3 regions of the Devosia sp. GW821-FHT12F11 genome follow, and region 2 is predicted to be linked to each of the others. Evidence: predicted binding sites of a transcription regulator. Region 2 holds the regulator's gene; each other region holds the start of a gene.
What was found. Region 2 encodes LexA, which represses DNA repair genes until DNA is damaged. Its sites were predicted from a motif close to TGTTCNNNNTGTGTTCNG; they were not measured.
Positions count from the first base shown of each region.

Region 1: AC1ROK_RS26035 (putative DNA modification/repair radical SAM protein) is a predicted target of LexA. The motif match lies at 1,735-1,752, and genes of this name have one in related genera.
Region 3: ruvC (crossover junction endodeoxyribonuclease RuvC) is a predicted target of LexA. The motif match lies at 1,677-1,694, and genes of this name have one in related genera.

Region 1 covers NZ_JBXAPX010000011.1:8,467-11,737, reverse strand. The annotation lists gene AC1ROK_RS26040 (UdgX family uracil-DNA binding protein) at 1-492, opposite strand, end outside; gene AC1ROK_RS26035 (putative DNA modification/repair radical SAM protein) at 492-1,733, opposite strand; gene AC1ROK_RS26030 (ring-cleaving dioxygenase) at 1,952-2,902, shown strand; gene AC1ROK_RS26025 (vWA domain-containing protein) at 3,193-3,271, opposite strand, start outside.
Region 2 covers NZ_JBXAPX010000009.1:126,191-129,461, reverse strand. The annotation lists gene AC1ROK_RS23900 (MFS transporter) at 1-701, shown strand, start outside; gene lexA (transcriptional repressor LexA) at 900-1,622, shown strand; gene AC1ROK_RS23890 (2-dehydro-3-deoxygalactonokinase) at 1,934-2,839, shown strand; gene AC1ROK_RS23885 (2-dehydro-3-deoxy-6-phosphogalactonate aldolase) at 2,843-3,271, shown strand, end outside.
Region 3 covers NZ_JBXAPX010000006.1:323,959-327,229, forward strand. The annotation lists gene AC1ROK_RS19180 (GGDEF domain-containing protein) at 1-666, opposite strand, end outside; gene AC1ROK_RS19185 (GGDEF domain-containing protein) at 806-1,582, opposite strand; gene ruvC (crossover junction endodeoxyribonuclease RuvC) at 1,737-2,240, shown strand; gene ruvA (Holliday junction branch migration protein RuvA) at 2,237-2,851, shown strand; gene AC1ROK_RS19200 (hypothetical protein) at 2,848-3,271, shown strand, end outside.

The DNA of each region.
Region 1 (3,271 bases), on a different contig from region 2:
GGTGAACCGCCGCACGAAGAACGGCGCCACCCGCTCCAGCACATAATGTTCCGGCTCGAACCAGGCGATGAAGCGCTCGAGCCCGGAATCGTCGGCCACCGACTTGAACCGTACGAACGCCTTGAGCTTGTGGGCGTCGCGCCGCACAGCCGACACGCGTCGGTCGAGCCGGCCGACATCGGGGTCCGAGCGCGCCTCCATCAACCCCTTGTCCTTCTGCAGCCGCCACAGCAACCGATAGAGCAGCGCGAAGCGTTCGGGATCGCTGTGGCAGATCCCCGCCTCCGCCCAGTCGATGAAGCGTTGCGGCACCACGCCGACCTTGCGCTCGGTCACCTGCTCGAGAGCATCTTCCGTCACGAACAGGTCCTCAGGCGTCGTGGGATCGCGCCACAACACTTCGTCGGGCGGCACCGCATCGAGCAACAGGCGTCGCGCCGCTGTCCGCCATTCATCGAAATCGTTGAGCGCCACGAGCCGCACCGAACGCATCAGAACAGCTCCAACTGCTTTGGCGCCGGCGTGAGCTTTCCACGCAGCTTGGCATCATCGGTCAGCCCGCCTGGCGACCAGTCGTCCGCTTCCACGAACGGCCGGACCTTGTCGATCGAGCCCGCCATCCGCGCCAGGTCGGCCAATGTCAGGCGATGATGCCGGCGCGAAGCGAGGATGCGGTCGACCACCCTCACTCCCAGCCCCGGCACCCGCAGCAAGGCCTCGCGCGCCGCCCGGTTTACATCGACCGGAAACTGTCCGCGGTTCCCCAGCGCCCAGGCGAGCTTGGGATCGAGCTGCAGGTCGAGCAGCCCGTCCTCGCCGCCCGAAACGATCTCGTCGACATCGAAGCCATAAAAGCGGATCAACCAGTCCGCCTGGTACAACCGGTGCTCGCGCAGCAGCGGCGGAGGCGCCAGCGGCAGCTTCGAGCTCGCATCGGGGATCGGCGAGAACGCCGAATAATAGACCCGCCTCAGCCCATAGCCCGAATAGAGCGCCGCGCTGCGGCCCAGAATGGTGGCGTCCGTCGCCCGGTCTGCGCCGATGATCATCTGCGTCGATTGCCCGGCCGGCGCCAGCCTGGTCGGCTTGCGCTTGCCTTCGAGCTTGCCGTCCGGCCGGCTCTCCTCCCGCTTTGCTTCGATATGCGCCATCGCCGTGCGGATGGCGCTCGGCTTCTTCTCCGGCGCCAGCGTTTCGAGGCTGATATCGGTCGGCAGCTCGATATTGGTCGAGAGGCGGTCAGCGTGGAGTCCAGCCTCGGCCAGCAGCTCCGGCGAGGCGTTGGGAATTACCTTGAGGTGGATATAGCCGCCGAACCGGTGTGCCTCGCGCAGCGTCCGCGCCACCCGCACCATCTCTTCCATGGTGTAGTCGGGCGACCGAATGATGCCTGAGGAGAGGAACAGTCCCTCGATGTAGTTGCGCTTGTAGAAATCCAGCGTCAGCCCGACCACCTCCTCCACCGAGAAGCGGGCCCGCGCTACGTTCGAGGACGAGCGGTTGATGCAGTAGCTGCAGTCGTAGACGCAGAAATTGGTCAGCAGCACTTTCAGCAGCGAGATGCAGCGACCATCGGGCGCATAGGAGTGGCAGATACCGCTGCCCTCGGTCGAGCCGATGCCACCGGTCGTGAGGCTAGAGCGGTTCACCGATCCGCTCGACGCACAGGACGCATCGTATTTCGCCGCATCCGAGAGGATCGACAGTTTTCGCTGCAGGGTCAGCTGGGTCATTTGTTCACTTTATGTTCGTGCCGAACCCTGCTCCTGAGGCCGCCTGCCGTTCAACTCAAAAAGACATGTCAGGATGACGTGCAGGAAACGCCCTAGGCGCTATCGTTCACGATTGCTGGACAATGCGTCGGCCGCAGCCGGCTATCTGGCTGTCCCTGGACCGCCTATCTGGTTGTCACGAGCTTTCGTCAGCAAGCGCTTTTCATCAGGAGGTCCGCATGACCCTCGAACTCAAAGGCATTCACCACCTCACCGCCATCACCGCAGCGGCGCAGCGTAACGTCGAGTTCTATACCCGCACGCTTGGCCTGAGGCTGATCAAGAAGACCGTCAACCAGGACGATGTCAGCGCCTATCACCTGTTCTACGGCGACGCGATCGCCTCGCCCGGCGCCGACCTCACCTTCTTCGATTGGCCGGCGGCTCCGAACAAGCGCGGCAACCACGAGGTGTCCCGCACCGGGCTGCGGGTCCATTCCGAAGCCGACCTCAGCTGGTGGAAGGAGCACCTCAAGGAAAAGGACATCGCCTCGGGCAACATCAAGGAGCGCGCCGGGCACCTCTCCCTCGACTTCGAGGATTTCGAGGGCCAGCGCTTCCGGCTGATCGCCGACCCAAAATCCGCCCCGGCACACCCTTGGGCCGAGAGCCCGATCCCCGCCGAACATCAGATCATCGGGCTGGGGCCGATCACCCTCGCCGTCCCCGATCTCCGCCGCTCCGAGCCGGTGCTGACGAAGGTGATGAACCTGCGCGAAGTCCGCTCCTACCCGGCGCGCGAGAAGAACGGCGAAATCCACGTCTTCGAAATGGGCGAGGGCGGCGCCGCTGCCGAGCTGCATGTCGAAGTGAACCCCGACCTGCCGCAGGCCCGCCAGGGCGCCGGCGGCGTGCACCATGTGGCATTCCGCACCCCCAACAAGGAGGAGTTCGACGAGTGGGTGAAGCGCACCGCCCAATTCGGCGTCCGCTCCAGCGGAGAGGTCGAGCGCTTCTACTTCAAGTCGCTTTACTTCCGTGAGCCCAACGGCATCCTGTTCGAGATCGCCACCGACGGCCCAGGCTTCACCGCCGACGAGCCGCTCGAAACCCTCGGCCAGCGCCTGGCGCTTCCGCCGTTCCTCGAGGGCCGCCGGGCCGAGATCGAGGCGGGGTTGAAGCCGCTGTAGTTCATTCGCACCGGCCTCTCCCTGATCCTCCCCCGCGTGGCGGGGGAGGGGAACCAGCGAAGCTGGTGGAGGGGGGAGCCAAAACCAACCGGCGACTCTTGCTTCCCCCTCCACCGCCTTCGGCGGTCCCCCTCCCCCGCCACGCGGGGGAGGATCACCGAGACTCCGGTGGCTCCCCATGCGCGATCCCCGCTGCAGACTGCGCACAACAGTCGAGCGCGGCTCCGACAGCAGCGGGGCCGCGCTCGTAAGCGCCGTGGGGGGCAGCGGCGCTTTTTCTCGAAAGCGCCTCAGCGGCAGTTACGGTTGCCTTCCGGCGCCGTGCAGAGCGGTTCTTCCGTCTCCGGCGCCAGCGACCTGGCCATGTCG
Region 2 (3,271 bases):
CCGGGGCCGGTGGCATGAGCGCCTTGCTGGCGCTGGGCGGCCTGTCGCCGCTGGTGGCGGCTATCGCCGTCAGCGTCGTGTCGCTGCTGCTGGTTGGCTTGTCGCTGGGCGGGCTGCTGCCCTATGGCGACAATGGGCAGGAGAAGTCGCCGCTGTTCGTTCTGCCCAAGGGCGGCGTGCTGCTGCTCGGCATCCTGTGCCTCTTGACCTTCCTCGCTGAGGGATCGGTGCTCGACTGGAGCGCGGTGTTCCTGACCTCGGTCCGCGGCGCCGATATCGGTCTCGCCGGGCTCGGCTATGCCGCGTTCGCGGTAGCGATGACCGGCGGACGGCTCGCCGGCGATCGTATCCGGATGGCGCTGGGCGAGCGGCGCGTCATCGTGCTTGGCGGCTTGATCGGCGCCATCGGCTTTGCCGTGGTGCTGCTGGTTCCCTCAGCCCATGCCGGCCTCGTCGGCTACTTCCTCGTCGGCGTCGGCGCCTCCAACCTCGTGCCGGTGCTGTTCTCGGCTGCCGGTCGCACCAGGGACATGTCGCCCGGCCTCGCGATCACCGCAGTCAGTACGCTGGGCTATCTCGGTCTGCTCGCCGGTCCCGCACTGATCGGGTTCGTAGCGCACCTTGCCACTCTGCCCTTCGCCTTCGTACTGCTCTCTGCCGCCATGCTGATGGTGGCGGCAAGCTACAAGGTCGCGAAATAGCGACGGCCGCGGACCGGCAGACCGTCCGCGGTCACCGGTCCGAGTGCTGGGAGCCCTTCTTGCCAACAGCTCTCACGAGGACAAAAGCCCCCAAATCGGCGGGCTCGTAACGCAATATTCACCGCTCGATTGCAGAACATAACTGGAACACGTATAACACGTTCAGTCTTTGTTCCGATTCTGCTCACGGAGCCGCCCATGCTGACGCGCAAGCAACACGAACTGCTGATGTTCATCCACGAGCGGATGAAGGAGTCCGGTATCCCGCCCTCGTTTGATGAGATGAAGGACGCGCTCGACCTGAGGAGCAAGTCCGGTATCCATCGGCTGATCACTGCGCTCGAAGAGCGCGGCTTCATCCGGCGCCTGCCCAACCGGGCCCGGGCGCTCGAAGTGATCAAGCTGCCGGATTCGATGAACCCGTCACTCGGCGGCCGCAAGGCTCGCTTCGAGCCCTCGGTCATCGAAGGCAACCTCGGCAAGGTGGCAACACCTCCGGCGCGCCCATCGGCGCCCGTGGTCAACGCCGACTCCTACCGGGCCGTGACCATCCCGGTGATGGGCCGCATCGCAGCGGGCACGCCGATCGAAGCGATCCAGACCCACAGCCATACCATCATGGTGCCACCCGAAATGCTCGGGCCAGGCGAGCACTATGCACTCGAAGTGCGCGGTGACTCGATGATCGACGCCGGCATCTTCGATGGCGATACCGTGCTGATCAAGAAGCAGGACGCGGCTTCGACCGGCGAGATCGTCGTCGCCCTTGTCGATGACGAGGAAGCGACCCTGAAGCGGCTCCGCCGTCGCGGCAATTCCGTTGCGCTCGAAGCGGCCAACCCGGCCTACGAGACCCGTATCTTCCCGCCCGACCGGGTCAAGGTGCAGGGCCGGCTGGTCGGCCTGCTGCGCAAGTACTGATTTACTGACCCCTCCGCCAACTGGGTCCTTGGGTCGGCAGCTTGCCGGCCCTTTTTCTTTGAAGCTGCGCTGCTTTCTTATGAAACCGCGGTCCTTTCTTGGGAAAACAGATTGGCCGGCCGATTATTGCACTAGGGTCGGCCCGGCAAAGACGGTACGGTCCGCGCCGCCACAGGAGGCCTCAGGTGTCTTCAGGCAGCGCCGCCATGCAAATGGCCGTCGCGATCGTACCAGGAGAGTGGACAACCTTCCCGATCGCGCTTTAGCGGCATGGCGGTGCGCAGCAAACATGCAGCGCCAGGGAGAAGGTTTTGGCAGCAGAGGTCGAATGGGTTGCCGTTGATTGGGGCACTTCCAATCTGCGCGCATGGGGCATCGACGCCGGCGGCGAGATCGCCTTCGCGCGCTCGTCGCCGGATGGCATGGGTCGCCTCAGCCGCGAACAGTACCCCGATGTGCTGACCTCGCTGCTCAGCGGTGTCGCCGAGGACATCGAAGACGTGCTGATCTGCGGCATGGCCGGTGCCCGGCAAGGCTGGATCGAGGCCCCCTATCTCGACGCCCCGGCCGAGCTCGGCCGCCTTGCACAGGGCGCGGTGGCGCCCGACATGCCCGGCCCGCTAACCCCCCGCATTCTTCCCGGCGTCTGCCTGCGTGATGTCGGCGCCGAAGACGTGATGCGCGGCGAGGAAACCCAGTTGCTGGGCCTGTCGTCGTTGCTCCCGGGGTTCTCCGGCCTGGCGGTGATGCCCGGCACCCACAGCAAATGGGCGCTGCTCTGCGGCACCAGGCTGGAGCGCTTCTCGAGCGCCATGACCGGCGAGATCTTCGAACTGCTGCGCACCCACTCGGTGCTGCGTCACTCGCTGGGTGGCGAACTCGAGGGCGAAGACCGGGAGCGCGGCTTCGAAGCCGGCCTCGATCAGGGGTTGGAACGTCCCGAGCGGCTGACTGCCACGCTGTTCAAGGTTCGCGCCGGTTCGCTCCTCTCAGGACGCAGTGCACCGTGGTGCGCCGGTTTCCTCTCGGGGTTGCTCATCGGCGCCGAGATCGGCGGCCAGCGCGACTGGATCGGCGAAGCCGAGATCCCATTGGTCGGCAGCGTCGGCCTTTGCGGGCTCTACCAGATGGCTTTCGCCCGGCTGGGCGCCAGCACCCGCATCATCGATGCAACCGACGCCACCCTCGCCGGCCTCAAGGCTGCAAGACAGGCATAGACCATGACCCACCGCCACATCATCGCGATCCTTCGCGGCATCACCCCTCCCGAAACCCTCGAAGTCTGCGACGCCCTGGTGCTCGCCGGCATCACCATGATCGAGGTGCCGCTGAACTCGCCGGAGGCGCTGCGCTCCATCGAGGACGCCGCAAAAGTGTTCGAGGGCCGCGCGCTGATCGGCGCCGGCACCGTGCTGAGCCGCGCCGATGTCGACGCCGTTGCTGATGCCGGCGGCCAGTTCGTCGTCTCGCCAGACACCAATCCGGCCGTGATCGGCGCCACGATCGAGCGCGGCATGACCTCGTATCCGGGCGTGTTCTCGCCCACCGACGCTTTCACTGCCATCCGCTCTGGCGCCACGGGCCTCAAGTTCTTCCCGGCCGAAGTGCTGGGCCCCAAGGGCATCAAGGCGATGAAGGCCGTACTGCCA
Region 3 (3,271 bases), on a different contig from region 2:
CAGTTCTGCGAAGGGCAGGTAGCGATCGTACACAGCGCCGCCGACGCTCACCGTCAGCTGGTGTGGCTTGCCTTCGGGCGCGAACGCGGCCCCGTGCACCGCGCGCCGCAGGCGCTCGGCGACTGCTTCGGCAATCAGCAGGGTGGTGCCGGGCAGGTACACCGCGAACTCTTCCCCACCGATCCGCCCGATGAGGTCGGCGGAGCGCAGCACGGCGCGGATCGAGGTGGCGATCAGCCGCAACGCGGCGTCACCCTGCTCATGGCCATAGGTATCGTTGATCGCCTTGAAGTTGTCGGCGTCGATCACCAGAAGCGTGCCGCGCATGCCGTCTTCAGCGAATCGCGCATCTGCCAGGGCTTCCTCGACCGCGCGGGTGAAGGCGCCCCGGTTCAGCAGATCGGTCAGCGCATCGGTTGCTGCGTAACGGCGCAGCAGCTCATGGGTAATCGCCAGTTCGCGCAGCTTGCTCAGCAGGAAGAACAGGATCGGGCCGGCGAGGCCGAGCGGCACCAGCACGTCGAGCATGATCGACCAGCGCAGGTCATCGGGGGCGAGGCTGTGGAAGTTGAACGAGTCCACGAACAGCGAGACGGCAATGCAGCCGGCAGCACCAAGTGCGGTCCAGAGGAAGACGCGGCCCCATCCGGTGGGTGAAAAATCCAAGACTCGCGTCCCTTCAGCACTTCTGCGCAGAGGGCCGGAACAGTAGGCGGGGCGAGTTGAAATCGCCTCAAGCCACCGGATTGGATTTTATCTTTCGCCGCCTATCTATCGGCGCCGACCTGTCGTCTTGGGGCTGCGGTCAGCGGATCGCGGCGCTCATTGCCGCAAGGTCGGCATCGCCGGCATTGCGTCCGAGTTCGACGCGGTTGCGTCCGCCGTGCTTGGCTTCATAGAGGCGGCGGTCGGCGATCCGGAACAGCTCCGAGAAACCGGAGTCGCCGGCGCAGACGGCGCCGCCGATGCTGACCGAAAGCCGCTGCACCATGCCCTCCGAAGTCACGAACAGGGCGTTCACCGCCGCGCGGATGCGCTCGGCGGCGCCGCTGGCGACGTCGTGCCCGGCATCCCTCAGGAACACGCCGAATTCCTCGCCGCCGATGCGGCCGACCAGATCGCCGTCACGCACGCTGTCGCGGATGGCGCCGGCGATCAGCTGCAGCACCTCGTCACCGCGCTCGTGGCCGAAGCGGTCATTGACGGTCTTGAAGTGGTCGGCATCGATGACCAGCAGCGTGCCGTAGCCATCGGTCTGGCCGAGGCTCGAGCTGACCCGCGAGGTGAAGGCGCGGCGGTTGAGGCAATCGGTCAACCAGTCGGTGGAGGCGAGCAATTCCAATCTGCGGTTGGCATCGCGCAACTGCGCCGAGCGTACCTGCAGGAACAGCAGGACCGGGCCACCCAGCGCGGTGGGCATGGCGAGGGCCAGCACGGTGCCGACGGTGTTCATCCCCTGGTTGAGGGACATCATGACGAGATTGGACATGACCCATGACCCGACGGTAGACGCGACCAGGATCAGGGCCGTGCGCTGCCAGGCGATGCGCCATTCGGAACGTGGCAGTGCATGGGTCTTCATTTCCGTGTCCCCCGGAGCGAGTGCCCCCGCTTAAGGGACGAATGCTTGAATGCTGATTAATTCGCTCATGCGGATCGCAGCTAAATCGGTGCAGTGTTTCTGTTTCGTTCACAAAGCACTTGGTAGGGTCCGGCTCCTGACCTAAAGCTTCGAAATGGCTGAAACAGTGCGAATCATCGGGATCGATCCGGGGCTGCGGCGCTGCGGCTGGGGCATCATCGAGAGCAACGGCAACCGGCTGAGCTTCATCGCCTGCGGGACGATTACGCCGCCGGTGGACGGGATATTGGCCGACCGGCTGGTGGCGCTGCATCGCGGCATCACGGCGGTGCTCGACGAGTATGCACCCGAGGAGGCGGCGGTGGAGGAAACCTTCGTTTCCGCCGGCGCGCGCTCGGCGCTGCAACTGGGGCAGGCGCGCGGCGTGGTGCTGATGACGCCGGCTCTGCGTGGGCTGCCGGTCGGCGAGTACGCCGCCAACCTGGTCAAGAAATCGGTGGTCGGCACCGGCCACGCCGAGAAGGCGCAGATCCAGATGATGATCAAGATCCTGCTCCCCACGGCATCATTCAAGGGCGCCGATGCGGCCGACGCGCTGGCCATCGCGGTCTGTCACGCCCACCATCGCGCCATCCGCAAGCTGAGTGTTCCTGCATGATCGGCAAACTCAAGGGCATGGTCGACGGCTTCGGCGACGACTTTGCGCATCTCGACGTCAACGGCGTGGTCTACGAAGTGTTCTGCTCGGCCAAGACGCTGGCGGCGCTGCCGCAGGTCGGCCACGCGGCGGTGGTCCATACCGAGATGATCGTCCGTGAGGACATGATCCGGCTCTACGGCTTCTTCACCGAGGCCGAGAAAGCCTGGTTCACCACGCTGATGACGGTGCAGGGCGTGGGTAGCCGCGTGGCGCTTGCCATCCTTTCCGTCCTCACCCCATCGGAGCTCGCCAGCGCTATCGCGCTGCAGGACAAGGCAATGGTCGGCCGCGCCAACGGCGTCGGCCCCAAGCTGGCGGTCCGCATCGTCACCGAGCTCAAGGGCAAGGCGCCGGCGGGAGCAATCGATGCCGGCGTGCTGGGCCTGCAGGCGGCGCTGGGCGAAGGGGTCGCCGCAGGCAATGTCGCCGACGCGGTCTCGGCACTCACCAACCTCGGCTATTCGAGCGCGCAGGCATCAGCCGCCGTGGCGCGGGTCGTCGGCCGAGAGGGCGATGACGTGCCGACGGACAAACTGATCCGGCTGGGGCTCCGGGAGCTCAGTTCGTGATTGGCGGCGCAGGACCGCGGGACCGCCTGATTGGCATCTTCGTCCTGTTCGCCATGCTGCTGGTGACGGGGCCTACCATTCTGAACTTCATCGATTTGGTGATCCATGGTCCCACGGCTTCGGCGCTGTCCTATCTATTCCCAAGCTCGGTGCTTTACGCGTTCTGGTGCCTTGCTGTTCTTCTGCGTTCGGCGGTTCGGGCACCGATTGGCCTATGGGAGCACCTCATCCTGCTGCCGCTGAGCGTGGCAGTGTTGATCGGGACAGTCTCAGTCTCGTGGGGCTGGTTCGATTGGTTGCCATCAGGCCCTTCGTTTAAACGGGACGGGCTTCGCTTCTTCGAACTGGTAACCACCTTTCCCTGGCTGGCCATTCAGTACATAGCGATAATGGTCATCGGCTCGCGGGTCGGGACGCGAG